DNA from 4 places in the Micromonospora sp. NPDC047793 genome. Region 1 is predicted to be linked to each of the others. Evidence: riboswitches for the same ligand, from Rfam matches in the RefSeq annotation. Region 1 holds a riboswitch; each other region holds the start of a gene.
What was found. A riboswitch is a leader RNA that binds a small molecule or an ion and turns the genes downstream of it on or off. The one in region 1 is predicted to bind cobalamin.
Positions count from the first base shown of each region.

Region 2: it holds a riboswitch for cobalamin, as region 1 does, so the genes downstream of both, ABZ738_RS07860 (energy-coupling factor ABC transporter permease) here and ABZ738_RS16750 (ribonucleoside-diphosphate reductase subunit alpha) in region 1, are expected to answer to the same signal.
Region 3: it holds a riboswitch for cobalamin, as region 1 does, so the genes downstream of both, metE (5-methyltetrahydropteroyltriglutamate--homocysteine S-methyltransferase) here and ABZ738_RS16750 (ribonucleoside-diphosphate reductase subunit alpha) in region 1, are expected to answer to the same signal.
Region 4: it holds a riboswitch for cobalamin, as region 1 does, so the genes downstream of both, ABZ738_RS31855 (ABC transporter substrate-binding protein) here and ABZ738_RS16750 (ribonucleoside-diphosphate reductase subunit alpha) in region 1, are expected to answer to the same signal.

Region 1 covers NZ_JBEYSG010000007.1:168,084-175,421, forward strand. Annotated here, with positions in the region: gene ABZ738_RS16745 (amino acid adenylation domain-containing protein) at 1-2,521, opposite strand, end outside; cobalamin riboswitch at 2,642-2,850, shown strand; gene ABZ738_RS16750 (ribonucleoside-diphosphate reductase subunit alpha) at 2,985-5,360, shown strand; gene ABZ738_RS16755 (ribonucleotide-diphosphate reductase subunit beta) at 5,351-6,403, shown strand; gene ABZ738_RS16760 (hypothetical protein) at 6,718-7,338, opposite strand, start outside.
Region 2 covers NZ_JBEYSG010000003.1:23,957-31,294, forward strand. Annotated here, with positions in the region: gene ABZ738_RS07830 (hypothetical protein) at 1-1,211, opposite strand, end outside; gene ABZ738_RS07835 (hypothetical protein) at 1,357-2,097, opposite strand; gene ABZ738_RS07840 (RNA polymerase sigma factor) at 2,090-2,665, opposite strand; gene ABZ738_RS07845 (hypothetical protein) at 2,745-3,995, shown strand; gene ABZ738_RS07850 (roadblock/LC7 domain-containing protein) at 4,184-4,603, shown strand; gene ABZ738_RS07855 (DUF2267 domain-containing protein) at 4,608-5,012, opposite strand; cobalamin riboswitch at 5,107-5,312, shown strand; gene ABZ738_RS07860 (energy-coupling factor ABC transporter permease) at 5,342-6,034, shown strand; gene ABZ738_RS07865 (energy-coupling factor ABC transporter substrate-binding protein) at 6,031-6,360, shown strand; gene cbiQ (cobalt ECF transporter T component CbiQ) at 6,360-7,103, shown strand; gene ABZ738_RS07875 (ABC transporter ATP-binding protein) at 7,100-7,338, shown strand, end outside.
Region 3 covers NZ_JBEYSG010000015.1:26,342-33,679, forward strand. Annotated here, with positions in the region: gene ABZ738_RS24600 (FAD-dependent oxidoreductase) at 1-451, opposite strand, end outside; gene ABZ738_RS24605 (LacI family DNA-binding transcriptional regulator) at 488-1,534, opposite strand; gene ABZ738_RS24610 (class I SAM-dependent methyltransferase) at 1,905-2,600, opposite strand; gene ABZ738_RS24615 (ABC transporter ATP-binding protein) at 2,597-3,382, opposite strand; gene ABZ738_RS24620 (ABC transporter substrate-binding protein) at 3,379-4,365, opposite strand; gene ABZ738_RS24625 (iron ABC transporter permease) at 4,390-5,478, opposite strand; cobalamin riboswitch at 5,645-5,864, shown strand; gene metE (5-methyltetrahydropteroyltriglutamate--homocysteine S-methyltransferase) at 5,984-7,338, shown strand, end outside.
Region 4 covers NZ_JBEYSG010000030.1:5,844-13,181, reverse strand. Annotated here, with positions in the region: gene ABZ738_RS31875 (ABC transporter permease) at 1-910, opposite strand, end outside; gene ABZ738_RS31870 (ABC transporter ATP-binding protein) at 910-1,824, opposite strand; gene ABZ738_RS31865 (hypothetical protein) at 1,936-2,409, opposite strand; partial or broken gene ABZ738_RS31860 (TetR family transcriptional regulator) at 2,443-2,610, opposite strand; cobalamin riboswitch at 2,741-2,914, shown strand; gene ABZ738_RS31855 (ABC transporter substrate-binding protein) at 2,945-3,928, shown strand; gene ABZ738_RS31850 (iron chelate uptake ABC transporter family permease subunit) at 4,000-4,992, shown strand; gene ABZ738_RS31845 (ABC transporter ATP-binding protein) at 4,992-5,753, shown strand; gene ABZ738_RS31840 ((2Fe-2S) ferredoxin domain-containing protein) at 5,750-6,448, shown strand; gene ABZ738_RS31835 (ThuA domain-containing protein) at 6,543-7,283, shown strand; gene ABZ738_RS31830 (Gfo/Idh/MocA family oxidoreductase) at 7,223-7,338, shown strand, end outside.

The DNA of each region.
Region 1 (7,338 bases):
CGATCGCCGGGCCGACGAGGTCCAGCGTCTGCGACAGCCGGGCCGCGACGAGATTGCGCAGGTTGCCGACCAGCGCCGATGGTCCGGTCACCGCACCGGTGGCGGCCAGCAGCTCGGGGTAGGCGCTCTCGCCGACGGCGGCGAAGACGCCGACACGTCGACCCTGCCGGCGCGGGCCGGCGTACCCGGCCCGTTCCAGCGCCTCGTACCCGATCTCCAGGAACAGTCGGGCGTGCGGGTCGGTGAGCCGGGCCTCCTCGTCGGAGAGCCCGAAGAAGTCCGCGTCGAGCTGCATCGGGTCGTCCAGGAAGGACCCCCAGCGAGGTCGGCCGTCCTGCGGCGTCCACCGGTGCTCCGGCACCGCCCGCACCGCGTCGACGCCGTCGACGAGCCCGCGCCAGAACTCGTCCGGGTCGTCCGCGCCGGGGAACCGGCAGGCCATCCCGATGACCGCGAGCGGCGTCGCGCCGGAGCGGTCGTCCGGTGCCGGTGGGACGGGACTCCCGAGCGGTGCCGTCCGGGTCGCCGACGGCCCGGCCAGGATGCGGTCGGTGAGCGCGGCGACGGTGGGACAGTCCCGCAGGTCCGCCGGATCGAACGTGGTGCCGAGGGCGTCCTCCAGCCCGGCCAGCACCTCCATCGCCGTGAGCGACGACCCGCCGATGGCCAGGAAGCGGTCGTCCGCCGCGATGGTGTCGGCGGGCCGGTCCAGCACCCGGGCCCAGACCGCCCGGACGACCTGCTCGACCCGTCGCCGGGACAGCGGCCCCGAGGACGGCGGCGCGGATACCGGGTGTGGGTCCGTCGAGGTCGCCGGTGGCGCGGGGTCGGACGTCGACGGGCGTGGGCGGCTGGTCGCCGCCAGGTGCCAGCGGCGTTCCCGGTCGGCGAAGTCACCGGCCAGGTAGCGTTCGCGCATCCGTCGCCGCCGCAGCTTGCCGCTGGTGGTGCGGGCGAACGCGCCGGGCGGAAGCGGCAGCACCCGCACGTCGTGGTGCCCGGCCGCCTCGGCGACCCGGGCCCGCGTGGCGTCGAGCACCACGGCTGCCCCGGCGGGCGGACGGGCCCAGGCCACGAAGACCACGATCCGCTCGCCGCCGCTGTCCGGGTCGGTGCAGCCGACCACCGCGGTCATCGTGGCCGGCAGCCCGGCGGTCGCGGCGGCCACCGCCTCCAGGTCGGACGCGTGGAACGTCCGGCCGTTGACGAAGATCACGTCCTTCGCGCGGCCGGTCACACAGAGCCGGCCGGCGCGCTGGAAGCCCAGGTCACCGGTGCGCAGCCAGCCGTCCACGAAGGTCTCCCGGCTGGCCTGCGGATCCCGGTGGTAGCCGCGCGCCACGTTCGGGCCGCGTACCTCGACCAGGCCCACCCGATCCTCGGGCAGCGGACGGTGCCGCTCGTCGACGACGCGTACCTCGCAGCCGGGCACCGGGTGTCCCAGGTCCATCAGCTCCACCGCGTGCGTACCCGGCGCGGTGCTCACCGCCCGGCCCCGGCTCAGCGCGGCACGGTCCAGCAGCAGCGGCGCGGCGACCTCCCCGGGCGGCGGGAAGGTCACCGCGAGGGTCGCCTCCGCCAGGCCGTACACCGGTCGCAGGGCGGCCGGGGCGAGCCCGGTCGGGCGGACGTGCGTCAGGAAGGCCCGCCACACCGTGGGGGAGATGGGCTCCGCGCCCACCACCACGCACCGGACGCGGCTCAGGTCGAGCGTGGCGAGAAGATCCGCCGGGACCCGGCGGACCGCCAGCGCCAGCGCGAAGTTCGCCGCCGAGAGCAGGGTCGCGCGATGCCGGTGGGCGGCGGTGAACCACAGTGCCGGGCGCTTGGCGAACGCCATCGGAGGTACGCGGACCTGCGTGCACCCGATGGCCAGCGGGGTCAGGTGGGTGCCGATCAACCCCATGTCGTGGAAGTACGGCATCCAGGTGACCAGCACGTCGTCCGGTCCGGCGCCGCTGGCCAGCCGGGACTGCTCCACATTGGCCAGCACGTTGGCGTGGGTCAGCTCCACCCCGCGCGGCGTGCCGGTGCTGCCGGAGGAGAACTGGAGGAACGCCACGTCGTCGGGGTCGGCGGCGAACGACTCCTCCAGCGGGGGGCTGGTACGCAGGTCGGCCAGCCGCAGCACCAGGCCCGCCAGCCCGTCGGCGACCGCCCCGGTGGCGTCGTCCACCACGGTCACCGCGTCGGCGAGCAGCTCGCGCACCGCCCGTACCCGGGCCGGTTCGGGCGGCAGCGGCACCGGGACCAGCCCGGCGGCGAGCGCCCCCCAGAACAGCGGCTGGAAGTCGTCGCCGGCGTCGGCGACCAGGATCACCGGGGTGCCGGGGATCACGCCGGCCGCCCGGTAGCCGCCCGCCACCCGCAGCGACTCGTCCCGCAACTGCCGCACGGTGACGGTGCGCTCGGTGCCGTCCTCGCGAACGTGCACGACCACCTGGTCGGGTGCGCGATCTGCGGCCTGGACGAGGACGTCGAGCAGTGTCCGTCGGTCGCCGGGTCCGGCCGCAGTCTGCACGCGACGATGCTAGTGGGCATGATCGAGTACCCGGCCGACGGTCGCCGGGATGCCCGTCATCTGACACGCGACACGCCCGGCACAGCATCTGGTGTTGCCATCTCCGCACCGCACCCATATATGGTGTGCCCCGTAGCTGGTTCGACCGCCGCTCCACGGCGGTCGAGGCAAGAGGGAACCCGGTGTGAATCCGGGACTGCCCCGCAGCGGTGAGTGGGAACGACCGCCGTCATCACGCACTGGACCCGCCAGGTCTGGGAAGCGACGGCCAGTAGGCGCGAGCATCAGGCCCACGAGTCCGAAGACCTGCCAGCGCGCCGCACGCGACGTGTGCGGCGGTCGAAGGCCGCGTGGGACGGCCGACGCCAGGAGCTGGTCGTGACGGCAGCAGTGCCGTCGGCAGACCGGCGGCGTCCTCCCGCGCGGACCCGACGATCTCGGGGACAGGCGTGAGGAGGGGAACATGACGGTGACCCAGGAGCAGGCGGGGCCGGAGCAACGCCGGCACGTCATGCAGGTCCGCAAGCGGAACGGCGACACCGAGCCAGTGGACGTCAACAAGATCGTCAAGGCGGTCGAGCGGTGGGTCGCCGACCTGGACGAGATCGACCCGCTGCGGGTGGCGACGAAGACCATCAGCGGGCTGTACGACGGCGCGACCACGGCCGAGATGGACAAGCTCTCCATCCAGACCGCGGCCGAACTGATCGGTGAGGAGCCGCAGTACTCGAAGCTGGCGGCCCGACTGCTGGCCGCGTACGTGGACAAGGAGGTCCGCGGACAGCAGGTGGCCAGCTTCAGCCAGTCCATCCGGTACGCACACGGCCTGGGCCTGATCGGCGACGACACCGCCGCGTTCGTGGCCCGCAACGCCCGCAAGCTGGACGACGCCGTCGACCCGGCGGGGGACCTGCGCTTCGAGTACTTCGGCCTGCGCACGGTCGCCGACCGCTACCTGCTGCGGCACCCGCAGACCCGGCTCGTGGTGGAGACGCCGCAGTACTGGCTGTTGCGCGTCGCCTGCGGCCTGTCGCAGACGCCCGGCGAGGCGATCGGCTTCTACCGGCTGATGTCCAGCCTGGCCTACCTGCCCAGCTCACCGACGCTGTTCAACTCCGGCACCCGGCACACGCAGATGTCCTCGTGCTTCCTGGTCGACTCGCCGCGCGACGAGCTCGACTCCATCTACGAGCGCTACCACCAGGTCGCGAAGCTGTCCAAGTTCTCCGGCGGCATCGGCATCTCCTGGTCCCGGGTACGCGGTCGGGGCGCCCTGATCCGGGGCACCAACGGCAGGTCGAACGGCATCGTGCCGTTCCTCAAGACGCTGGACGCCGGGGTTGCCGCGGTCAACCAGGGCGGCCGTCGCAAGGGCGCGGCCTGCGTCTACCTCGAACCGTGGCACCCGGACGTGGAGGAGTTCCTCGAACTGCGGGACAACACCGGCGAGGAGTCCCGGCGTACGCACAACCTGAACCTCGCCAACTGGATTCCGGACGAGTTCATGCGCCGGGTCGAGGCGGACGGCGACTGGTCGCTGGTCGACCCGTCGGACGCCCCCGAGCTGCCCGACCTGTTCGGTGAGGCGTTCGACGAGGCGTACCGCGCGGCGGAGAAGAAGGCGGTCAAGACCGTCAAGGCCCGAGACCTGTACGGCCGGATGATGCGGACGCTCGCGCAGACCGGCAACGGGTGGATGACCTTCAAGGACGCCTCGAACCGGCTCTCCAACCAGACCGGTGCCCCGGGCAACACCATCCACCTGTCGAACCTCTGCACCGAGATCCTGGAGGTCAACGATGACGCCGAGACGGCGGTCTGCAACCTCGGGTCGGTCAACCTGGGCGCGCACGTCACCGCGGACGGGGTCGACTGGGAGCGGCTGCGCGCGACGGTGCGGACCGCCGTGGTGTTCCTGGACCGGGTGATCGACATCAACTACTACCCGGCCGAGCAGGCGGCGGCGTCGAACCCGCGCTGGCGCCCCGTCGGGCTCGGGCTGATGGGCCTCCAGGACGCGCTCTTCACGCTGCGCCTGCCGTTCGACTCCCCGGCCGCCCGGGAGCTGTCGACCCGCGTGCAGGAGGAGATCTTCCTGACCGCGTTGGAGACCTCCGCCGGGCTCGCCGAGCGGTTCGGCCCGCATCCCGCGTACGCCGAGACCCGCGCCGCCCGGGGTGAGCTGCACCCGGACCTGTGGGGCGCCGAGGTCGGCCAGACCGAGCGGTGGGCCGCGCTGCGCGAGACGATCGGTCGGCACGGCCTGCGGAACTCGCTGCTGGTGGCGATCGCCCCGACCGCCACCATCGCCTCGATCGCCGGCTGCTACGAGTGCATCGAGCCGCAGGTGTCCAACCTGTTCAAGCGCGAGACGATGTCCGGCGAGTTCCTCCAGATCAACACCTATCTGGTCCGCGAACTGAAGGCGCGCGGGCTGTGGACGGCCCCGATCCGGGAGCAGATCAAGCGCGCCGAGGGTTCCGTGCAGGGCGTGGTCGAGCTGCCCGCCGACGTACGCGAGCTGTTCCGGACCGCGTGGGAGCTGCCGCAGCGGGCGCTGATCGACCTGGCGGCGGCCCGCGCCCCCTTCATCGACCAGTCGCAGTCGCTGAACCTGTTCCTGAGCGCGCCGACCATCGGCAAGCTCTCCTCGATGTACCTGTACGCCTGGAAGTCCGGGCTGAAGACCACCTACTACCTGCGGTCGCGTCCGGCGACCCGAATCCAGCAGGCCACTGTCGCCGTCACCCCGAGCGTCACGCCGGTCGTGGCGGTCAGCGACGACGAGGCGTTGGCCTGCTCCCTGGAGAACCCCGAGAGCTGCGAGGCATGCCAGTGACCACCGTCTCCGAGACCAGCACCAGCACCGGCGTGGGGGAGCGGCACCTGCTGCTCGACCCCGGCATGGACCTGACCCTGCGGCCGATGCGCTACCCGCAGTTCTTCGACCGCTTCAAGGACGCCATCAAGAACACCTGGACGGTGGAGGAGGTCGATCTGCACTCCGACCTCGCCGACCTGGCCAAACTCTCCCCGGCCGAGCAGCACCTGGTGTCCCGGCTCGTGGCGTTCTTCGCCACCGGCGACACCATCGTCGCCAACAACCTCGTGCTCAACCTCTATCAGCACGTCAACTCGCCGGAAGGCCGGCTGTACCTCTCCCGGCAGCTGTTCGAGGAAGCGGTGCACGTCCAGTTCTACCTAAACCTGCTGGACACCTACGTTCCGGACGAAAAGGAACGGTTCGAGGCGTTCGCGGCGGTGGAGAACATCCCGTCGATCGCCCGCAAGGCCGAGTTCTGCTTCAAGTGGATCGACTCCATCTTCGACCTGCGCGAGCTGCGGACCCGCGAGGACCGGCGGGCCTTCCTGCTGAACCTGATCTGCTTCGCCGCCTGCATCGAGGGCCTGTTCTTCTACGGCGCTTTCGCCTACGTCTACTTCCTGCGCTCCCGGGGGCTGCTGCACGGCCTCGCCTCGGGCACCAACTGGGTGTTCCGCGACGAGTCCATGCACATGGCCTTCGCCTTCGACGTGGTCGACACCGTCCGCGCCGAGGAGCCGGACCTGTTCGACGCCGAGCTGGAGCAGCAGGTCAAGGACATGCTGGCCGAGGCGGTCGAGTGCGAGGTGCAGTTCGCCGTCGACCTGCTGGAGCAGGGCGTCTCCGGCATGTCGCCGGCCGACATGCGGGAGTACCTCCAGCACGTGGCCGACCGGCGGCTGGCCGTCCTCGGCATCGCACCGATGTACGGCAGCGGCAACCCGTTCGCGTTCATGGAGTTGCAGGACGTCCAGGAGCTGTCGAACTTCTTCGAGCGGCGGGTCTCCGCCTACCAGGTCGGGGTGACCGGCTCGGTCAGCTTCGACGACGACTTCTGAGCCGCTGAGGTGTACCGCTGTCCCGGGTGGCAGGACGCCGCCCGGGACAGCAGCGCTCCCGGCTCGTGCTCCGGTCTGCGTCCGGCGCCGGTCCGTGCTCCGGTCGGTGTCCGGCTGGGTCATGTCATCGGCCCCTTTCGAGCTGAGTCGTTTGCGCTATCGGCCCCCCGCGATCCGTCCCTGCTGTCAGCTCGACAGGGCCCGCACCCGACTCGCCGGCCCGCACCTCGCGTCCCGCGCCGCACCCCGCGTCCCACGCCGCCCTGCACCCGCGCGGGTGCAGGGCGAGGTCGGGTAGTCGGGCCGGGGGTCGGTCAGGAGCCGGCCGGGCAGCACCTGCCCCCGGGTGACGGCGTCCGCAGGTCGACGCGGATCGCCTCCAGGAGAACTCCGGACGCCTGCTCGACCACGACGGGCGCGCGAGCCCGCAGTGGATCGGCCGGGCCGGACGGGGCCGGCGGCAGCGGGACGAGGGTGCAGTCGGTGACCACCACGTCTCGGTATTCCAGCACCCGCACCGAGTGGTCGACCTCGCTGCGTCCCCAGCCCGCGATCCGCACCGCGTACAACGGGCCGTTCCAGGCGACGTGGATCCGCGACACCCGGATGCGTTCGCCGATCGAGGTGCCGTGCGCCCGGTGGAAACGGTCGGTGTTGTCGCCGGGCAGCAGCCGGAAGCCGATCTCCACCTCCGACAGGCAGGCCCGGTCCACCTCGACGTCGTGCACCGAGCTGAGGTAGAAGCCCTCGAAGGCGTCGGAGACCCGCAGGTCGGAGATGGTGACGTGATGCGGGTGGTAGGAGGGGCCACGGATCGCGTCGACCCCGTCGCCGACCGCTCCCCAGTGCACGGCGACCCCGGTGCAGCCGCCGACGATCGTCACGTCGGAGATTACGACGTCCCGGACCGCACCGACCAGGGTGACGCAGTTGGC
Region 2 (7,338 bases), on a different contig from region 1:
AGGGTGAGCGTCTCGCCGCCCGGCTGGAACATCACCGCCGACACCGTCGACGCGACGGCCGGCGGGGTGTCGGTCTTGCGTACCAGCACCGCCGACGCGGCGGGCGGGTTCGGCTGCGGCGTCGCGGTGGCCTCGGCGAGCCGCACCGACCAGGCGCGCGTGGGTCGCGGCGTCGGCTCGCCGCTGTCCGGCCCGAACGGCACGTCCACCACCAGGGCGGTGTCCCCGGACACGGTCGCGGTCACCGACCCCGTCATCGGCGGCAGGTCCGCCACCGGCGTGACCGCGCCCGACGAGAGATCGAGCACGGCGAGCCGTTTACTGTCGGAGCGGGTGTCCACCACCACGGCCCGACTCCCGTCCGGCGCGAAGGCGACCTCTCCGACCGGGCTGAGCAGGGTCCGCACCGCACCGTCCGGGGCGACCACACTGACCGCCCGCTGCCGGTCGACCAGGTGCAGCACCGCGAAGCCGCCCTCTGTCATCGCCCCCTGGACGGTCCCGCCGCCGAGCTCGACGGTGGGCCGGGACCGCCCGTTCGAGGTGTCCGCCACGACGAGCCGCCGGGGCCGATCCTTGCTGAGCGCCGCGAGGTAGCGGCCGTCCGCGCTGGCGGCGATCGGGTACGACGGCAACGTCACGGGCGGACTCGCCGCTCCGGTCGTCAGGTCGATCCCCCCGTACCCGGTGCGCGGCCGGTCCTGCCACATCACACCACCCAGCTCGGCGGCCGTGCAGGACGCCTCCACCGACGGCTGCGCGATCGCACCCTCGCCGGTCACCGTGAGGCACCGGGATCCCGTGATCGACAGCCCGGCAGCGACGCCGGTGACCTCCCGGGCGTACGTGTGCTCGGGCAACGTGACGTCCCGCAGCCGACCGCCCACGAGCAGCGCGTCCCGCCGGTCCTCCGCCAGCCCTCGCGCGACCGTCGGGAACCGGGGATCACCCAGGGCGAGGTCGACGTGCCGCCGGACCGGCGTCACCCCCGCCACGTCGTCCCCGAACCGGTCCACCGCCAGCAAGCCGACCAGGTCGCTACGTCGCTCGTCCGCCACCGGCACCGCCAACACCGCCGCACCGAGCCCCCGCACCTCGGCCGGCAGGGGCGCCGACCGCACCGGCAACTCCGACTCCGCCCCGTCGGAGCAGCCGGCGACCGTCGCGAGAGCGGCCACCGCGATCAGGGCGGTCCAGCGGGTACGCGTCATCCCGCCATTCTGATCACCCCAGGCAACCACCGCGACTCGAGGTCGCCGGGCGAGGTGTGGAGGTTAGGAGGGGTCCCCTGCTAACGCCTCATGCATAGCAGGGGACCCCTCCTTACATCCGGCGGCGCCGGCGCGCTGGATTCCGCTATCCGAGCGACGATGCGATCTCGACCGCCTCGATCACCGTCAGCTCGCCTTCGAGGCGGTAGGTCACCCCGTCCTGCTCCCAGATCAGCGTCGCGGCGGCGAGCCGGGCGCTCTCCTCCCGCACCACCCCGTCCCGATCCACGTACGAGATCGGGTGCGGGCCGGGAATCCACGCCGCCTGTCGTCCGCCGACCTCCGTCCACTGCGCCCCGGATCCGCCGGCCTGTTTGAGGAAGACGCCGTCGAGCCGTCCGTCGAAGGCGTCCAGCCGGATCTGACCGCCCCGGTAGAGCAGCGTCGCCACCCGGTGTCCCCCCGCGCCGTCCGGGTCGGCCACCAGCACCCGGTCGGGCGGGCCGAGCGCGGACGGTACCCGGACCGGGAACCGCACCAGCCGGTGCACCTCGCCCAGATCGGTCAGGCGTTGCGCGGGCAGCGGCGACGGGGAAGCCGTCGGTGGCGGCGGGTCGGGTGCGGTGCTGATCGTGATGCCGGCGAAGCGCAGCAGTCCGGCCACCGCGTCGGCCAGCGCGGCCCGTCCGGGCGGCAGGGCGATCACCAGCAGGGCGGCGAGAAGCGCGGCCACCGCGTACCGCCATCGACGACGGCGTCCCTCGATGGTCCGCGAGGATCGGGCGGGGGCGGCCAGCCGGGCGCGGACCCGGGCGGTGACGTCCGGCGGCTCGGGGGTCTCCAGCCAGGCGGACAGCTCGCGCAACTCCCGTTCGAGGTCAGCCACGGCTCAGCTCCTCGACGTCGAGCAGGCCACGCAGCTTCACCAGGGCGCGGGACGTCCGCGACTTCACCGTGCCGCGTGCCCAGCCGAGCATGGCGACCGTCTCGTCCTCGGACAGGTCGAGGAAGTAGCGGCAGACGATCACCTCGCGGTCGCGCTCCGGCAACGACCGCAGAGCCTGGACCAGGGTGGCTCGCCTTTCCCCGGCGAGGACGGCGTCGACGGCCCCGTCCTCGGCGGCCTCCGAGTACGGTGCCGCCCGGGCGGCCCGCAGCACCAGACCGGTACGCCGGTCGCGCGACCGGTGCAGGTTGCGTGTCTCGTTCGCCACGATCGCCAGCAGCCACGATCGGAACGAGGCGTCGCCGCGATAGCGAGACAGTTTCCGGTAGCCCTTCACGAACGCCTCCTGGACCATGTCCTCCGCGTCAGCTCCCGCGCCGAGCAGGATCGCCGTCCGGTACGCGGACGCGGTGTGCCGGGCGACCAGGAGTTCGTACGCCTCCAGGTCACCTGCCTGCGCGCGGGTGACGAGTTCCTCGTCGTCCAGGGGAACCTCCGGTGGGATCACTGTCCTGACACCGGTCGTGGCGTTCAGGTTCCACTCTCCGCCGACGGAACCGGAATCGGCGTGACGGTGTCATCCGGGCATGATGGCGACGAGGACGACCACCCGCCGTACCCTGTTGTCCGCGCTGGTGGGCGCGGGTGCCGCGACGCTGGTCGGGTGTGATCCGACCGGGTCACCGGTGGCAGGCGTGCCGCCGGATCCGCTGCTCGTGGACCTGGCCGACGGACTCGGCCTGCTTCGTGGTGCCGAACGGCAGGTGGTCCCGCACGCCGTCGCCACCGCCGACGGGCGGTCGGTGTACGCGAGCACGCCGGAGGGTGCCGACACCGCGTTCTGGCGGATCGAGACCGCCACCGGTGTCGCCTCCGCCCGGGTGCGGCTGCCCGGCCGCTGGGTGCCGCAGACGGTCTCCGCCGACGGCACGTGGGTGGCACTGACCACCGAGGCGGTGAGCGTCACCGCAGCGTCTCCGGCCGGGCGGGACGCCACGCCGGTGCTGATCGCCGACGCGGGTGGGGTGCGGCACCGGCGGCGACTGCCGGGCAACGTCGTCCCGGAGGCGTTCACCCACGACCACACCGGCCTCTTCGTGCTGGAGTGGCTGCCGCCGCAGACGCCGGACCGGTACCGGGTTCGGGTGGTCGACCTCGCCACCGGTGTGGCCGGCCCGTTGCAGACCCGCCTCAAGCAGGCGATCCCGGCGGGCGCGGAGGAGGAGATGCGCGGTGACGGGCGTCAGGCGGTACTCGCCCCGGACCGTCGCGTCCTGTACACGCTCTACACCCATCAGCCCGAGCATCGGCACACCCGGGACCGCATCAGTGGACGGCCGGGGAGCGACGTCCACGCTTTCGTGCACACGCTGCACCTGCACGAGCGGTGGGCGTACTGCGTGGATCTGCCGCACCCGTTCGGGGAGGGAACGGCCGACGGGCACGCCATGGCGATCGCCCCGGACGGTTCCCGGCTGTACGTCGCCGACCTGACCTCCGGGACCGTCGCCGAGATCTCCACCGAGGAACTGACGGTACGCCGTACCGCCGTCGTGCCCGGGGCGTCCGGCCCGGCGTACGCGACGGCGGACCACGATCGGCTCTTCCTCGGCGGGGCCGGTGTGCTGCGTACGGTGGATGCGGTCGGTCTGCGGGTCGTCGCCGAACGACCGGTCGACGCCCCCGTCACTGGTCTCGTCCTCGGCCCCGACGGCGGCCGTCTCTATGTGGGTGGGCCGTCGGCGGTGCGGTGGCTCGACCCGACCAGCGGTGCCGAACTGGGTCGTGTCGCCGTGCCCGGCCTGGTGGGGTTGCGGGGTCCGGTGCCGTCGTCCTGAGCGGGTGTCACCGTCGGTCAGAAGAGGGATTCCCGGTGTGACCGGGACGTCCGACCCGTCCGATTAGGGTGACCAGCGTCGTCGTACGTTAGGGGGATCAGAGAACAGGATCGGGCCACCAGTGGGCTCCTGAGGCCGCGTCTTCTCTGGTACGAACGTAGGAGTTTCGACGAGAGGACAGCGCCCTTATGACCCATGCCCTGGTCACCGCCGAGAACCTCAACGACGCGCTCGACGACATCGTGGATCGGGTGCCCGGTGCCAAGTTCGCGGTGGTGCTCTCCCCGGACGGCATCATGCTGGGGGCCTCGCGGGGCATCGACGAGGAGATCGCCGAGGAACTGTCCAGTGTGGTCTGTGGGCTCCAGGCGCTCGGTCTGGCCGCCGCCCGATTGTGCGGTGAGGGTGAGCTGCACCAGGTGGTGGTGCAGATGTCGCGGGCGTTCCTGTTCCACGCCACCACCGGCAACGGGGCGATCCTCACCGTCGGTATCGACGGCTCGGCGGAGGTGGGGGACATGGCGTACGAGGTCGCCCTCTTCTGTGCCAGGGCCGGGCACCACCTGCCGGTGTACGTGGAGCCGGCGCCCCACCTGACCGGGCGGTGACCCGCTAGCCGCGGTCGCGCTGCGCGTCGTACGACGGCGCCGGGTTGGCCGCCTGCCACAGTTCGGCCGGCAGGTTCGCGATGACGTCGTCGTGGTCGGCGGGGGCGACGTCACCTCGAATGGTGTCCAGGACCGCCCGGATGCCGGCCTCGGCCAGGTCGGGATCGACGTCGGCACGGCCGCCGACGCGGTCGACGAACACGTCGAGCCCGAAGCGTTCGGCGGTCTCGCTGGGCGCGAACGTGTACGCCCGCAGCCCTTCCGGGAGTCGGTCGGCCAGGTCCCGTGCCTCGCCGCCGTCGATCCGCTCGGCGAGCGTGGTCAGGGTGGCGCGCGCGATGGCGGTCGCCTGCTCCGTCGACGCGCCGGTGCGGTGCGCCACGGAGTCGATGAACTCGTTCTCGTCCAACCGGTCGGCCCCTTCTCGCAACGGATCTGGCGTCTACCCGTGAATCGTCGTGACAAACGGCACTCTTCACCCGCGTACGGTCGCGGTGGCATCGACGAGTCTTGTGCGTCGGTGTGCAGAACGGATAACGTCGCGCCGTCGCGGTAACGGGAAGCCGGTGTGATACCGGCGCGGCCCTCGCCACTGTGACCGGGGAGTTCACTCCGACTTGTACGCCACTGGGTCCGTGGAGGACCTGGGAAGGCCGGAGTACGCGACGATCCGGGAGCCAGGAGACCGACCCCGACATGTGATCTCGTCCACGAGGTGTTGGAAGGGGAGGTCGACTCATGCACATCGCTGAGGGCTACCTACCACCGGTGCAGGCGGCGGCATGGTTCGCGGTCTCGACACCGTTCGTCATCCACGGTGCGCGCAACCTGGTCCAGCAGGTCCGCGCGAACCCCGACGCGAAGCTGTTGCTCGGCGCGGCCGGGGCGTTCACCTTCGTCCTGTCGGCGCTGAAGATCCCTTCGGTGACCGGCTCCTGTTCCCATCCGACGGGAGTGGGTCTCGGCGCGATCCTGTTCCGGGCACCGGTGATGAGTGTGCTCGGCACGATCGTGTTGCTGTTCCAGGCGCTCCTCCTGGCGCACGGCGGGTTGAGCACGCTCGGCGCGAACGTCTTCTCGATGGCCATCGTCGGCCCCTGGGTGGCCTTCGGCGTGTACGCGTTGATCCGCCGGTTCGGTGGCGGCCTCGGCATCTCGGTGTTCTTCGCCGCTGCCCTGGCCGACCTGGCGACGTACTGCGTGACCAGCGCGCAGCTCGCGCTGGCCTTCCCGGATCCGGATTCGGGCTTCGTCGGCGCGCTGGCCAAGTTCGGGTCCATCTTCGCGGTCACCCAGATCCCGCTGGCGATCAGCGAGGGGCTGCTCACGGTCCTGGTGGTCCGGCTGCTGGTCCGGGTGAGCCCGCAGGAACTCCGCCGGCTCGGCATCCTGCGCCGTCCGGCCCCGACGACCCAGGGAGCGGTGGCGTGAAGTCGTTCGGCCGGACCAACCTGTTGTTGCTGCTCGCCGTGGTGGCGTTGGCGGTGGCGCCGCTGGTGCTGGGGCTCGGCAGCGGCGAGGAGCCGTTCGCCGGTGCCGACGCCCTCGCCGAGGAGGCGATCGTCAACGACCATCCCGACTACGAGCCGTGGTTCAGTTCGATCTACGAACCGCCGTCGGGTGAGATCGAGTCGGCGTTGTTCGCGCTTCAGGCCGCCCTCGGTGCCGGGTTCCTCGGCTATTACTTCGGGGTGGCCCGGACCCGGCAGCGGCTGCGTGGCGAGCAGTCCGCGACCGGGGAGAAGACCACCGACTAGTGCTCGCGTTGGACGTGGCGGCGTACGCCAGCCCCTGGCGACGCCGCCACCCGGTGGAGAAGGCCCTGTTGGCCCTGGGGCTGTTGAGCTGTTCCCTGCTCCTGCCGCCGTGGCCGGGCGCCCTGGTGGTGGGCCTGACCGCAGCGGTGGCGTTGCTCGGGCCGGCGGCGCTGCCGCCGCGTCTGCTGGTGCGGGTGGCCCGGACGCCGTTGCTGTTCATCCTGACCGGCTCGGTGCCGATGCTGGTGGCGGTCTCCGGTCCGACGCAGTTCCGGTGGGCGCCGGAGGGGCTGGTGACGGCCGCCACGACCGCCGGTCGGGCCTGCGCCGCGCTGCTCTGCCTGCTGCTGTTCGCCGCCACCACGCCGCTGGCCGACGTGCTGCCCCGGCTCCAGCGTCTCGGGGTGCCCAGCGCGGTCACCGAGGTGGCCGCGCTGATCTATCGGATGCTGTTCCTGCTGCTGGAGAGTGTGCACGCGGTGCGGCAGGCCCAGGCGGCCCGGCTGGGTTACCGGACCTGGGCCAGCACCTACCGGTCGCTGGCCGGGCAGGCCGGCGCGGTCTTCGTCCGGGCGTTCTCGCTGGCCCGGCGCTGGGAGGAGGGGTTGGCGCTGCGCGGTTACACCGGCTCGTTGGCGGTACGCACCGAGGTCCGCCAGCCGTCGGCGGCGTTCCTGGTCGTCACCGTGCTGCTGCTGGCGGCGGTGGTGCTGGCCACCCGGTTGCTGGTGGTGCTCGGGTGAGCGGCGATCCGCCGCTGTTGGAGCTGCGCGGGGTCAGTTTCGGGTACGAGGCGGAGCGTCCGGTACTGACCGGCGCCGACCTGTCGGTGCCGGCCGGGCGGCGGATGGCCGTGCTGGGGCCCAACGGCGGTGGCAAGACGACCCTGTTCCGGCTGATGGTCGGATCGCTGGCCGCCGACGCCGGCACGGTGCTGGTCGGCGGGGTGCCGCTGCGCCGGACCCGGGCGGGGCTGCT
Region 3 (7,338 bases), on a different contig from region 1:
CCCGGTGCGCCAGCGTGACGCCGGTGACCCGGTCCCCGTCGGTGGCCGCCGCCACCGGCCGGTACGGCTGGAGCACGGTCAACCGGCCCGAGCCCCGGTACGGCGCGAGCATCTGTTCCAGCACGGCGACGGCCACCCGTGGCTCGTGGCAGAGCCGGCTGACCCAGCCGGCACCCGGATTCAGGTCGGTCCAGGACCGGGAGCGTTCGGTGAGCGGGTAGTGCCGTCGGTAGTAGTCGCGGATGCCGGTGCGTAGCGCCCGGTAGCTGGCGGTGGCACCGAACTGCTCGATCCAGGAGTGCTCGTCGGGCGGGACGGCCTGGCTGGTGAGCTGCCCGCCGAGCCAGTCGAACTCCTCGGTCAGGATCACCGACCGACCGGCCCGGGCCGCCGCGAGCGCGGCGGCGACCCCGCCCAGTCCGCCGCCGACGATGAGGACGTCCGCACGCATCTGTGCCACTTGCTTCCTTCCAGTCGCGCGGGCCGCCTATCGGCGGTCGACCGCCGGTTCGGGGGCGCCGAGGGTGTCGCCCTCGACGAACTCGCAGGGGAGGAGTCGTTGCTGGACGCCGTCGGCGCTGCCGTCGATGACGCCGGTCAGCACCTCGACCGACTGCCGGCCCATCTCCTCGCGCGGGATGTGGAAGCCGGTGAACGCGGTGTCGGTGGGCACCGGCACCGTCGGGTCGCCGAGCGTCAGGATCGACAGGTCACCGGGTACGCGCAGCCCGCGTCGGCGGGCGGCGGACTCCAGGGCGACGGCGGTGGCGAAGTCCTCGACGAAGACGACCGTGCTGCCGTCCCCGGCGAGGTCGTCCAGGACGGCGTCGGCGTCGCGGGTCGGGTCGGCCAGGCGGCGGGCCGACTCGGCGGCCGGTGCGGCGGCGTCGAACCCGTGCCAGCGGTCGGCCGAGGACTCGGCGGTGGCGTCCACGCCCAGGTAGGCCAGGCGCCGGTGGCCGCGTCCCAGGGCCAGTTCGACGAGCTGCCGCACCGCCGCGGCGTAGTCGGCGCCGACGTAGGGGACCGGTCCACCCGCGTCGTCGCGGCGACCCACCGCCACGTACGGGTATCCGTCGCGGTTGAGCCGGAGCAGCTCGGCGGCGTCGATCTCGCGTCCGAGCAGGATGCACCCGTCGGCCAGGCGGAGCCGGTTGTCGCGGTGGAAGATCCGTCGACGCCCGTCGACCACGGGTGCGCTGGTGAACAGCAGCAGGTCGCAGCCGACCCGTTCGGCGTACTCCTCGATGCCGAGCAGGAAGGGGTGGAAAAAGTCCCGGCTGCCGCTGGGGAACGCCGGCTCGTAGGTGAAGACGCCGATGATCCGGTTGAACCGGGACGCGAGCCGACGGGCGACCGGGTCGGCGGCGTACCCGGTCTCGGCGATCACCCGCAGCACCCGGTCCCGGGTCTCGGGGGCGATGCGCACCTCCGCGTCGGCGCGGTTGTTGAGCACCAGCGACACGGTTGCCTGGCTGACGCCGGCCATCCGTGCGATGTCACGTTGTGTGACGCGTCGGGGTGCAGGGGGCACGGGGGAGTCCTTCCACTGCCGCTAATGCGTATTAGCGTTCGGGCTGGGAAGGAGCTTCGCGGCTGAACCCGATCGATGTCAAGGGGGTGACGGCAGATTTCCGTCTGATGAACTCCCTGAACTAATGCGGATTAGCGAGCGTCCTCGGCGGACCTGTGAACGAGGCGCGGCGCCCCACCTGCCCGACGGGGCACCCTCGCCGTCGGCTCTTGACAGCGCCGCCCCGGAGTCGCAGTATTCAAGAACTCGACGGCGCTAATACGTATTACCGCAACGCCTGAACGCCCCGGCGCTCCCCGCTGTCCACGGAGAGCTGCACGGAGCGTGACTGGTGCTGCGGACGCGGCCGGGTGCCCGGCGGCGGGTCGTCTCAGACCCGGCCGCTGACCAGGTACTGCATCTGGTGCTCGTGGTTCGGTGCCACGCCGTACCGGTGGTCCAGCTCGTAGATCGACGTCAGCGGGACGGCCGTGACGTCCGTCAGGCCCGCCTCCTCCAGCACCGCCACGGTCTTGTCGATGGAGGTCGCGGTGGCCAGCGGCAGCTCCGCCTGCACCTGGCTGTCGTAGTGGCCGGTGAAGTTCTCCGAGGCGTTGTCGAGGCCGTGCGGGAACCAGGTGCTGTCCACCACCGCGACCGTGCCGCCGGGGCGCAGCAGGCGGATCCAGTTGGCCACGGCCCTCTGCGGCTCGCGCAGCGTCCACATCAGGTATCGGCTGGTGACGGCGTCGAAGCTGGCGGCCGGGAAGTCCGGCGCCACGGCGTCGCCGAGCCGGATGACCGGGCCGTCGGTGACGGTCGCGGCGTGCCGGCGGGCCTCGGCGAGCATGCCCTCGGCCAGGTCGATGCCGGTGACGCGGTGCCCGAGACCGGCCAGGACCATGGCGACCTGGCCGGTGCCGGTGCCGACGTCGAGCACGTCCAGCGGTGCGGCCGGCAGGGCCTGCGCCCAGATCTGCGCCCAGGCCCGCTGGTCGTCGGCGAGCCGGTCGGGGCGCTGCTGGTACTCGTCGTACTCGGGTGCGCGGCCGGTCCAGTAGGCGTTGATGCGTTCCTGCGTGGTCATGCCGCAGTCCTCTCGTCGGTGCTCTCATGGATCGGGTGGAACAGCAGGTGGACGGTGCCGTCGAGGTCCAGGCGCCGGATGCCGATGCCGTAGACGGGCTCCAGGACGGCGGGGTCGAGGACCTCGTCGACGGTGCCGGCGGCGGCGACCCCGCCCGCGCCGAGCAGCACCAGGTCGTCGCAGTAGCGGGCGGCCAGGTTGAGATCGTGCAGCACGACGACCGAGCAGGTGTCCAGCGTGCGGACCAGGTGCAGGATCTCGTGCTGGTAGCGGATGTCGAGGTGGTTGGTGGGCTCGTCGAGCAGCAGGTGGGTGGCCTGCTGGGCGAGCGCGCGGGCGATCAGCACCCGCTGCCGCTCACCGCCGGAGAGCTGGACGAACGCCCGCCCGCTCAGGTGCGTGGCACCGACCCGGCTCAGGCAGCGGGCGGCGATCTCGTGGTCGGCCCGACCGGTCCGCTGGAACGTCGACAGGTGCGGCCCCCGGCCGAGCAGCACCAGCTCCGCCACGGTCAGGGCGGTCTCCCCGCCGCTCTCCTGCACGACCACGGCCAGCCGCCGCGCGGCCTCCCGGGCGGGCAGGGCGACCAACGCGTCGCCGTCCACCACGACCTGCCCGGTCCGGCTGCGCAGGGCGCCGTAGAGCAACCGCAGCAGCGTGGTCTTGCCGCTGCCGTTGGGCCCGATCAGGCCGAGGACCCGACCCGGCCGGGCGGTCACGCTGACCCCGTCGATGACCGGATTCGCGCCGTAGCGCCACGTGACGTCGGTGGCCTCGATCACGAGCCGTTCCCGAAGCGCTGCACGATCCGCTCCAGACCGTCGATGGACAACGGCGTCGGCGGCTCGGTGAAGTTGAACAACTGGGTCATGACCTGGCCGTTGCGGACCGCGTTGAGCTGCTGCGCGCCCGGCAGCCCGGTGAGCCCCTGCTCGACCGCGCGGGGGTCGCCGTCGCCGTAGAGCAGGATCAGCACGTCCGGGTTGCGGCCGAGCAGTTCCTCGACGGTGACCTCGAAGACCCGCTCCTTGACGTCGCCGAAGACGTTGCGGAAACCGGCGGCCGTCAACTGCGGGTGGGCCATGCTGCCGGTGCCGTACGCGTACGTGGTGCCGCCGCCGACGGTCGGATAGAGCACCGCCGCGGTGCGTCCGGACCCGCTGCCCGCCTCGGCCTGGACCTTCGTCATCCGGTCCTGGAGCGCGGTGACCGCAGTCGACGCCTCGGTCTGGCGGCCGAACACCCGGCCGTACGTCTCCATCTGCCGGTAGATGTCGTCGAAACTCGGCACGGCGGTGCTGTCCGGGCACATCGCCGGCTCCTCCAGCAGCGGGATGTCCACCGCCGCGAGGGTGTCGCGGGAGAGGTTGTCGACCTCGCCGAGGACCAGGTCGGGCTCCTGGCTGATCACCACCTCCTTGGAGATCTGGAGGTGGCCGCTGGTGTCGGTCTTGTCGGTCAGCAACGGGATGCGGTCCAGCTCGCCCTGGGTCGCCGCGTCGTAGTACTCCTTCGGGTACTGCCCCGCCCGCGCGGTGACCCGGTCCAGCACGCCGAGCGCGTGCAGGTACGGCACGGCGGCGCTCTTGAGCAGCACGATCCGCTGCGGAGGGGCGTCGAAGGTGACGTCCACGCCGCAGTTGGTCACGGTGACCGGGTAGCCGGGGGCGGCGTCGGTCGGTCCGTCGGCGCCGCCGCCGCACCCGGCGACGAGCAGCACGCACGCGGAGGCGGCGGCGGTGGCGAGGCGGCGAGCCTTCAACATCGGTTCTCCTTGACGGACGGGCGTTCAGGCGCCGGAGGCGTGCAGACGACGGATCAGGACCAGCAGGAAGGGGGCACCGAGCAGGGAGGTGATGATGCCGATCGGGATCTCCTGCGGTGCCAGCAGCACCCGGGCCAGCACGTCGGCCCAGACCAGGAGGATCGCCCCGAGCAGCGCGGCCACCGGCACCACCCGGACGTGCGGTGCGCCGACGATGCGGCGGGCCAGGTGCGGCACGACCAGGCCGACGAAACCGATGCTGCCGGCGGCGGAGACCAGAATGCCGACGCTGAGCGAGACCAGCACGAGCAGCCGGAGGCGGAACCGGTCCGGCGAGACGCCCAGGGTGTGCGCGGTCTCGTCGCCGATGGCCAGCACGTCGAGCCGCCGTCCGACGACGGTCAGGTATCCGATGGTGCCGATCAGCACCACGGCGGCGATCAGCAGCAGGGCGTTCCAGCGGGCCAGGCCCAGCGACCCGAGGAGCCAGAACATCACCGACCGGGCACCCTCGGCGGATCCGGAGGCGAAGATCAGGAAGCTGGTGGTGGCGTACAGCGCGTACCCGACGGCGACGCCGGCCAGCAGCAGCCGGATGGAGGTGACCCGGCCGCCGCTGCGCGCGATCAGGAAGACCAGCAGCGAGGCGCCGAGCGCGCCGACGAACGCGCTGGTGGAGAGCGCGTACTGGCCGAAGCCGGCGCCGGCGCCGAAGAGGATCGCGGCGGCCGCGCCGCTGGAGGCGCCGGAGTTGATCCCCAGCAGGTACGGGTCGGCGAGCACGTTGCGGACCATGGCCTGCAAGGCCACGCCGCAGACCGCCAGCCCGGCGCCGACCAGCATGCCGAGCAGGACCCGGGGCAGTCGGACCTGCCAGACGATCGCCTGCTGCGGTCCGGTCCAGCTCACCTCGCCCGGCACGCCGACGAGCTGGTGCCCGATGATCCGGGCCACCGTGAGCGGCGGGATGCCGATCGCCCCGGCCCCGACCGCGACCAGGCCGGTCAGGACCAGGCCGAGGGTCAGCGCGAGCAGCCAGAGGCCGGTCCGGCGGCGCTGCGCCGCCACACCGAGCACGTCCGTCGGGCTCGTCGGCAGGGTGGTGACGCTCACCGCTCTCCCACGCAAAGTCGTTGTTCTTGCCAAGTCTTTGCAAAAAGCTAACACCAAGATCACGCCAGCGGAAGCCGGATGAGTCGTTGTTCACGCTCCGCTCGACCCCGTGTCGCCGTGCGGACATCACACCCGCGCGCCGGTCGTCACGCGTGATCCGGACGCTAGGATCCGAGACGGTACTGGTTCGCCCCGGCCGTCCGGTCGAGGCGTCGTAAGAGGGAACCCGGTGTGAGTCCGGGACTGCCCCGCAGCGGTGAGTGGGAACGACCGCCGTCACACGCACTGGACGCCCTGTCGGGTCCGGGAAGCGACGGCCAGTAGGAGACCGGCCCAGCCGGTCGCGCCCACGAGTCCGAAGACCTGCCCGTGCCGCGTGCGCAGCCGCGCACGCCGCCGTCGGCCTCGCGGGAGGGCCCGGGCGAGGTCGGTCGTCGCACCGTGCCCTCCCCAGCCTTCCCCGGAGCCGTACCGCCGGACCTCGAGGGAAGGGAACCCTGGCGACATGACCACTCCGTTCGGCACGAGCACCGTGCTCGGCTATCCGCGCATCGGCCCGCGCCGTGAACTCAAGACCGCAGTCGAGGGCTACTGGGCCGGCCGCATCGACGAGCCGACCCTGCGGGCCACCGCCGCGCAGGTACGCGAGGAGACCTGGCGTACGTTGCACGACGCCGGCCTGTCCGCCGTACCGTCCAACACGTTCTCGCTCTACGACCACGTGCTCGACGCGGCCGTCACGGTCGACGCCGTACCCGACCGGTTCCGCCGGCTCGGCCTCGGTGAGCTGGACACCTACTTCGCCATGGCACGCGGCACCGCCCAGGAGCCGCCGCTGGAGATGACGAAGTGGTTCGACACCAACTACCACTACCTGGTGCCCGAGATCGGCCCGGACACCGCCTTCGCCGCCCGGGCCGACACGCCCCTGACCGAGTACGGGCGGGCGCGGGCGCTCGGCATCACCACCCGTCCGGTGCTGGTCGGCCCGGCCACCCTGCTGCTGCTCGCCAAGCCCACCGCCGACGCGCCGGACGGGTTCCGCCCGTTCGACCGGCTGGACGACCTCGTCGACGTCTACGCCGACCTGCTGACCGCGCTCGCCGACGTCGGGGTGCCGTGGGTGCAGCTCGACGAACCGGCGTACGTCGGCGACCGGTCCGACGCCGAGATCCGCGCCCTCAGCGCCGCCTACGCCCGCCTCGGCGCGCTGACCCACCGGCCCCGCCTGTTCGTCGCCGCCTACTTCGGCGAACTCGGCGATGCGCTGCCCGCCTTGCTGGACACGCCGATCGAGGCGATCGGGTTGGACCTGGTCGCCGGACCGGGTGACCTGGACCGGCTCGCCGGCCACGGCGCGCTGCCGGGCCGGACCGTGGTCGCCGGGCTGGTCGACGGCCGCAACGTGTGGCGGACCGACCTGCGGGCCGCTGCGGCTGTCGGCGCCACCCTCACCGGGCTCGCCGACACCGTCGCGGTGTCCACCTCCTGCTCGCTGCTGCACGTGCCGGTGGACCTGGCCGCCGAGACCGAGCTGGACCCCCGGCTACGGGACCGGTTGGCGTTCGCCCGTCAGAAGGTCGACGAGGTGGTCGCGCTCGGTCGGGTGCTGCGCGACGGGGTGGGCGAGCTGCCCGCCGCGCCTGCGCCGGTGCCGGCACAGTGGCGCGACGACGCGGTCCGTGCCCGCCTGGAGGCCCTGCGGCCCGAGCACACCCGACGCGGCCCGTACCCGCAGCGCGCCGAGGCCCAGCGCCGACGCCTCGGGCTGCCCGCGCTGGCGACCACCACCATCGGGTCGTTCCCGCAGACCGAGGCGTTGCGCCGGGCCCGGGCCGAGCACCGGGCCGGTCGCCTGGA
Region 4 (7,338 bases), on a different contig from region 1:
GCGCCGACGGTCCGTCCAGCCACGCGGCGGCCCGGGGCGATCCCGGCCGGGGCGGTACCAGGCCGGCGCCGAAGTCCCGGCGCGTCGACAGGACGTAACCCAGCGCGGCGGTCGCCGACGCGGCCAGTAGTGATATCACCAGAGGCCACCAGCGGTCGTAGACGTACGGCGCGGTCTGCTGGGACCAGCCGATCGGCGACAGCCAGGACAACCAGGTCGCTCCGCTGCCCTGCACCGTTGCCATGTCGCCCAGCCCACGCAGGACGAACGCGGCGCCGAGCGTGGCACCGGCAGCGCCGGAGGCCGCCCTCGGGTACTCCGACAGTTGGACCGTGAGCGCGGCGATGCCGCCGAAGACCAGCGCCGCCGCCCCGATGGACGCGCCGAACAGCAGCGAGCCGGTCGGGTGGTAGCCGCGGGCGGCCATCATCGCGCCGGTCAGCACGGCTACCAGCACCGCCATCGCGGCGGTGAGGATCAGTGCGGCGGTGAGCGGAGCGTGCCGGCCGACGACGTTGGCCCGGATCAGTTCGGCGCGGCCCGAGCGTTCCTCGGCGCGGGTGTGCCGCACGACGGTCAGCATCCCCATGAGGCCGGCACCGATGATCACATAGAGCCCGTACTGCCCGGCGAGAAACCGCTCGACGGTCAGGTCGTCGAAGCCGAAGCCGGGTCCGCCGAACAGCGCTCCGGCGGGGCTGGAGGTGAAGGCGGTCAGACCCGCCAGGTCCTGCGGGGTCTGGGCGACGGCCTCCAGCGCGGTGGTGAAGTACGCCATCAGCAGTGGCAGGCCCAACGTCCACGCCGGGAACCGCAACCGGTCCCGGCGCAGCATGAACCTGAGCAGGGTGCCGGTCCCGGTCGCGGAGGAACCGGTGCGTACCGGGCCGCGCGGCGTCGTCGTGGTCATCACGCCACCTCCGTGGCCGAGGCGTGCGCGGGCTGGTCGCCGTAGTGACGCAGCAGCAACTGCTCCAAGGTCGGCGGGCGGACGGTCAGTCCTCGCACCTCCAGGTCGCCGAGCCGGCGCACCACGGCGGCGAGGTGTTCGCCGTCGACCTCGAAGCGGAGGTGGCCGTCCTCGGCCCGCAGTCCGTGTACACCGGCCATCCCGGCCACCGCGTCGGCGGGCTGGTCGGTGACCACGTCGACCGACGTACGGGTCAGGTGGCGTAGCTCGGTCAGCGAGCCGGTCTCGACGATGCGTCCCTGCCGGATGATCGAGATCTGGTCGGCGAGCACCTCGACCTGCGCGAGGATGTGACTGGACAACAGCACCGACCGGCCGGCCTCCTTGGCCTCGCGGATGCACTCCTGGAACACCGCCTCCATGAGTGGGTCAAGCCCCGCGGTGGGCTCGTCGAGCAGCAGCAGTTCCACGTCGCTGGCGAGCGCGGAGATGAGCGCCACCTTCTGCCGGTTGCCCTTGGAGTAGGTGCGGCCCTTCTTGCTCGGGTCCAGGTCGAAGCGTTGGCACAGTTCGTCGCGGCGGACCGGGTCGGCACCGCCGCGCAGCCGGGCGAACAGGTCGATCGCCTCGCCGCCGGTGAGGTTCGGCCACAGTTCCACGTCGCCGGGGACGTACGCGAGCCGACGGTGCAGGGACACCGCGTCCGCCCACGGGTCACCGCCGAGCAGCCGGGCCTGGCCTTCGTCGGCGCGCAGCAGGCCCAGCAGGATCCGGATGGTGGTGGACTTGCCGGCGCCGTTGGGGCCGAGGAAGCCGTGCACGGTGCCGGCGGCGACGTGCAGGTCCAGCCCGTCCAACGCGCGGACGCGGCCGAAGGACTTGGTGACGTGTCGGATGTCGATGGCAGCAGTCATCGCGGGAGACCTCGTTCGAGGAAGGCCCGGCACACCGGGCCGGAACGGATGCCGCCGACCGGTGGGACCGGCGGTGGAAGGAGGGGCCACGCCCAGAGGGCAATGTGGTGACTACGGTGCAGCGGTGTCCGCGCCGGGGGCGGCAGGCGGATCCGGGACGTACATCAGGTACTCGTCGAGCATCGACCGGTCGACGAGCAGCCCTTCGGTGAACAACTCCAGGGCCGGCAACGTGAGATCGTCGATGTAGCGGCGGAACAGGGCCGCGAACTGGTCCGGGGCGGCACCGGCTCCGTGCAGGGTGAACCAGAGCACCATGCTGCCGGTGGCCTGGTAGGCCAGATACCGCGCACGGGCGGCGGGGTCCCGGCTGGGCTTGATCACACCGGCGGACTCGGACGTGGAGAGGTATTCCTCCGCGTCGGCGATCATGTGCTCGATGAGTGTGGCCACCAGCTCACCACCGGCCTGCATGCTGCGCAGCAGGTATCGCACGATCGGCGCGTACTGCTCGACCTCCGCCAGTTGCGCCAACAGGGTCGTGCCGGTGCCGTCGGTCAGTGTCTTCGCCTTCTGCTCGCGCATCACGGCGAGCACCTGTTCGTCGCAGGCGCGACGCAGGCCGTCCTTCGAGCCGAAGTGATGAACGATCAGACCGGCGGCGACACCGGCGTCGGCGGCGATGGCGCGCAGCCCGGCACCGAATCCCTCCCGAGCGAAGCGGGAGATGGCGGCGTCACGGATACGGCTCGCGGTGGCGAACTCGCCACCGCGCCCTGCCGACATCACGTCGTCCGACGCCACGACACCAGATTAAACACCCGTTCAACGATCCCGCAATGGCCGTCCCGGGGCAGGCGGAGCCGACGTGGACTCCCGCCATGATCTAGGCCACTGACGGTGCTGCCTGCGTTGGTTAGGGTGACCTCGCCGTGGTGCTCGGGAAGCCGGTGTGAAACCGGTGCGGCCCTCGCCACTGTGATCGGGATGCTGGAGGCCACCGCAAGGTCACTGGGCGTATGCCTGGGAAGGCCGGCCACCGGCGCACCACCCGTCAGCCAGGAGACCGGCCACGGCACCTGTACGACCCGTCCACGAGGTGCTGGAAGGTGGTCCCGCTATGCGGTTCCCTGCGTCCTGGCGCGTTGCTGCGCCGCTCTCCGTCATGCTCGCCCTGGTCGGCGGATGCTCCGCGACCGGCCACAGTGAGCCGACTGCCACGGCCCCCGCCGCCGGGCCGGTCTCGGTGACCAACTGCGGCATAGCGGTCACGGTCCCGAGCCCTCCCGCGCGGGTGGTGACGATGAACCAGCCTGCCACCGAGATCATGCTGGCGCTCGGCCTGGAGGACCGGATGGCCGGAACCGCCTACCTCGACGACGAGGTGCTACCGGAGTACGCCGCCGCGTACGCGAAGGTGCCGGTGTTGGCCAAGGAGTACCCGTCGAAGGAGAAGTTGCTCGAACTGGAGCCCGACTTCGTCTACGCCTCCTTCTCGAGCGCGTTCGGCGACGAGGGGGCCGGTGACCGCGCCGACTGGCAGAAACTCGGCGTGGGAACGTACGTCTCCGCCGCCGGATGTCCGAAGGAGACGCGACCGGCGAAGCTGGCGATCGACGACGTGTTCACCGAGATCCGGGAGATCGCCACGATCTTCGGCGTCGCGGAGCGGGCCGAGACGCTGATCGCCGACCAGAAGCAGCGCATCGCGAACGTGTCGGCGGGCGCGAAGGGCACGCGGGTGCTCTGGTGGGACGGCGGCAACGACGCGCCCAGTGCCGGCGCCTGCTGTGGCGGCCCGGCGATGATCATGTCTGCGGCCGGGGTCACCAACGTCTTCGACGACCTGACCGGCAGTTGGGCCGACACCAACTGGGAGGCCGTCGTCGAGCGCAACCCCGACGTCATCGTGCTCGTCGACGCGAGCTGGGACACCGCCGCCGACAAGCAGGCGTTCCTCGAGAAGCACGCGGCGCTCAGGGACCTGCCGGCCGTCAAGGGCAAGCGGTACGTCACCCTGGCCTTCTCCTCCACCGCGGCCGGGGTGCGGAACGTGCTCGCCGTGGAGGCGCTGGCCCGGGGCGTCGGCGGGGTGAGCAGCTGACCACCGTCACCACCCGGCCGGCGCAGACTACTCCGGCGAAGCCGGTCCGAGCGGTGCGCATGGTGGCCGTGGTGGTCGTACTCGCGGGTGGCCTGGTGTTGTCGGTGGGCGCGGCCGTGACGGTGGGGCCCGCAGACCTGTCGCTGGGCACCGTGTGGCTGGTGATCACCGATCATCTCGGCCTGACGAGCGCCGACGTGCCGCTGCTGCGGGACCACATCGTGTGGGAACTGCGGCTGCCGAGGGTGCTGGGCGCCGCCGTGGTCGGGGCCGGCCTCGCCGCCTGCGGGGCGGTCATGCAGACCGTCACCCGCAATCCGCTCGCCGACCCGTACCTCCTGGGTGTCTCCTCGGGGGCGTCGCTGGGTGCCGTGGCCGTCCTGGTCCTGGGACTCGGCGCGGGTGCCGTGGCGCTCACCGGGGGCGCGTTCGTGGGGGCGCTCGCCGCGTTCGCCGTCGTGGTCGCCGCCGCCGGCCGGCGCGCGGTCCTGCGACCGACCCGGGTGGTGCTGGCCGGCGTCGCCGTCGCGCAGCTCTGCGCCGCGCTGACGACGTTCGTGATCATCTGGGTGGCCCATCCGCATGCCACCCAGAGCATCACCTTCTGGCTGTCCGGCTCGCTCGCCCGCGTCGACTGGACCGCACTGGCGTGGGCGACGCCGCTGCTCGCGGTGGGGTTCGCCGTGATCCTCCGGTTCGCCCGCGCGCTCAACGCGTTCGCGTTCGGCGAGGAGGCCGCCGCCGCCCTCGGCGTGGACGTCCGGCGTGTCCGGTGGCTGCTGCTGGTCACCACGGCGCTGCTGACCGCCGTGCTGGTCTCGATAAGCGGCGCGATCGGGTTCGTCGGCCTGATCCTGCCGCACGCCGTGCGGCGGTTCACCGGCCCCGACCACCGGCGGCTGCTGCCGGTCGTGGTCCTCGCCGGAGCGATCTTCCTGATCTGGGTGGACACCGCGGCCAGGACCCTGTTCGACCCCCGCGAGCTGCCGGTGGGCGTGCTGACCGCCCTGCTCGGGGTGCCCGCGTTCGTGCTACTGCTGCGCCGAGGGGACCGGAACACCTGATGCTGGAGATCCGCGACGTCTCGTGGTCGGTGCCGGCCGCGCGACTCCTCGACGGCGTGACGTGCGCAGCGCCGCGCGGCACCCTGGTCGGACTGCTCGGCCCCAACGGGTCCGGCAAGACCACCCTGTTGCGGGTCGTCGCCGGGTTGATCGCCCCCCGATCCGGGACCGTGACCGTCGCGGGCGACGACGTGGCCGGGCTGCCGCGTGCCACCGCGGCACGGCGGATGGCCCTGCTCGCCCAGTACGCCGAGACCGACCTCGACCTGACCGCGCTCGACGTGGTGCTGCTCGGCCGCACCCCGCACCGCCGCTCCCGCTGGTCGGACACCGACACCGACCGGGCCGCCGCCGCCGACGCGCTCGACCGCGTCGACATGACCGGGTACGCCCACCGCCGCTGGCAGACGCTCTCCGGCGGGGAACGCCAACGGGTCCAACTCGCCCGGGCCCTGGCCCAGGAACCGCAACTGCTCCTGCTCGACGAGCCCACCAACCACCTCGACATCGGCCACCAGCTCCAACTGCTGGGCCTGGTCCGTCGCAGCGCCGTCACCACCCTCGCCGCCCTGCACGACCTCAACCTGGCCGCGATGTTCTGCGACCTCGTGGTGGTGCTGCACCACGGTCGGGTCGTCGCCACCGGAACGCCTGCCGACGTGCTGACGCCTGCGCTGCTCGCCGACGTGTACGCCGTGGACGCCGACGTGACGGTCCATGATGGACGACCGGTCATCACCTACCGGGCCCCGGCAGTATGAACGTCCTGCTCGTCTCGCGCGGGGCGGCCCACCACGGCGGCCACGACGCGATCCACCGCCTCGCCGCAGCGGTCGCCGAGGCCGTGGGCGTACCGGTGCGGGCCTGTTTCCTCGACGGCGCCGAGCCCTCCCTGCACGTCGCCCTCGACGCCGTACCGGAGCATGACGAGGTCCTGCTCGTGGCCGTGCACCTGCCGCCCGACCGGTACCTCGACACCTGGCTCCGCCGCGCGGTGGCCCACTGGCGTACCACCCGGGACCGGCAGGTACGCGTGCTGCTCGCCCCGCCGTTGGCGACACAGCCCGCGCTGGTCACGGCAGTCAGCGACGCCGTCACCGGCGACCACACCACGCTCGACGGCAACCCCGGACCGTTCCGCAGCCCCGCCTGGTCGCAGATCACCCGACACCGCCGACACGTGCTGGTGTGCCGTGGGCCGCGCTGCACCGCGTACGGCGCCAACCAGGTCGCCGCCACCCTCGGCGACCGCCTGAAGGCGAACGGCCTCGGTGACGACGACGTCCTGGTCACCTCGACCGGTTGTCTGTTCCCCTGCAACCTCGGGCCGCTCGTCGTCGTGCATCCCGACGACACCTGGTACGAACACGTCGACGCGGACCTCGCCGTCCTCATCGCCGACGTGCACCTGCGCGACGGCACACCGGTCGACGGCAGACGCCCACGCGACTCGTGACCGCGAAGCCCGGTACGGTTATCGACGGTCGTCATGGCGTGGGCGTCGGCCCGGACGGAAGCGTCCTGGGGCGACGGGTCGGGAAGGAGCGGGTGTGGTGCGGCGCAGAGCCCTCGTGGTCCGAGGCGGATGGGCGGGTCACCGGCCGGTCGAGGCGACGGAGCTGTTCATCCCGTTCCTCGAACGCAACGGATACGAGGTACGGGTGGAGGAGTCGACGGAGGTCTACGCCGACGCCGCCGAACTGGCCGCCACCGACCTGATCGTGCAGTGCATGACGATGTCGCAGATCACCGGGGAGCAGGTGGCGGGCCTGGCGGCGGCGGTCGTCGCCGGGACGGGTCTCACCGGCTGGCACGGCGGCATCGTCGACTCGTTCCGGGCCTCCTCGGACTACCTGCACCTCATGGGCGGCCAGTTCGCCGTCCACCCCGGCGTCGAGCCGTGTGCCCGTGGCGGCGGAGAGCAGGACAGCTTCCTGCCCCACTCGGTCACGATCACCGACCTCGGCCGGAACCATCCGATCACCGCCGGGATCGAGGACTTCGACCTGGTCACCGAGCAGTACTGGGTGCTGCACGACGACTTGATCGACGTCCTGGCCACCACCACCCACCCGACTCAAGCGTGGCACCCGTGGCACCGGCCGGTCACCTCGCCGGCGATCTGGACCCGCACCTGGGGAGCCGGGCGGATCGTCGTGACGACTCCGGGACACAGCCTCGACGTGCTGGAACACACGGCCGTCCGTACCGTCATCGAGAGGGGAATGCTGTGGGCGACCCGCACGGCGTCGGCATCGTCGGTCTCGGGGTCATCTCCCGCGCGTACCTGAGCACGCTCGCCCACCACCCCCGGGTCCGCGTCGTCGCGGTGGCCGACCTGGACGC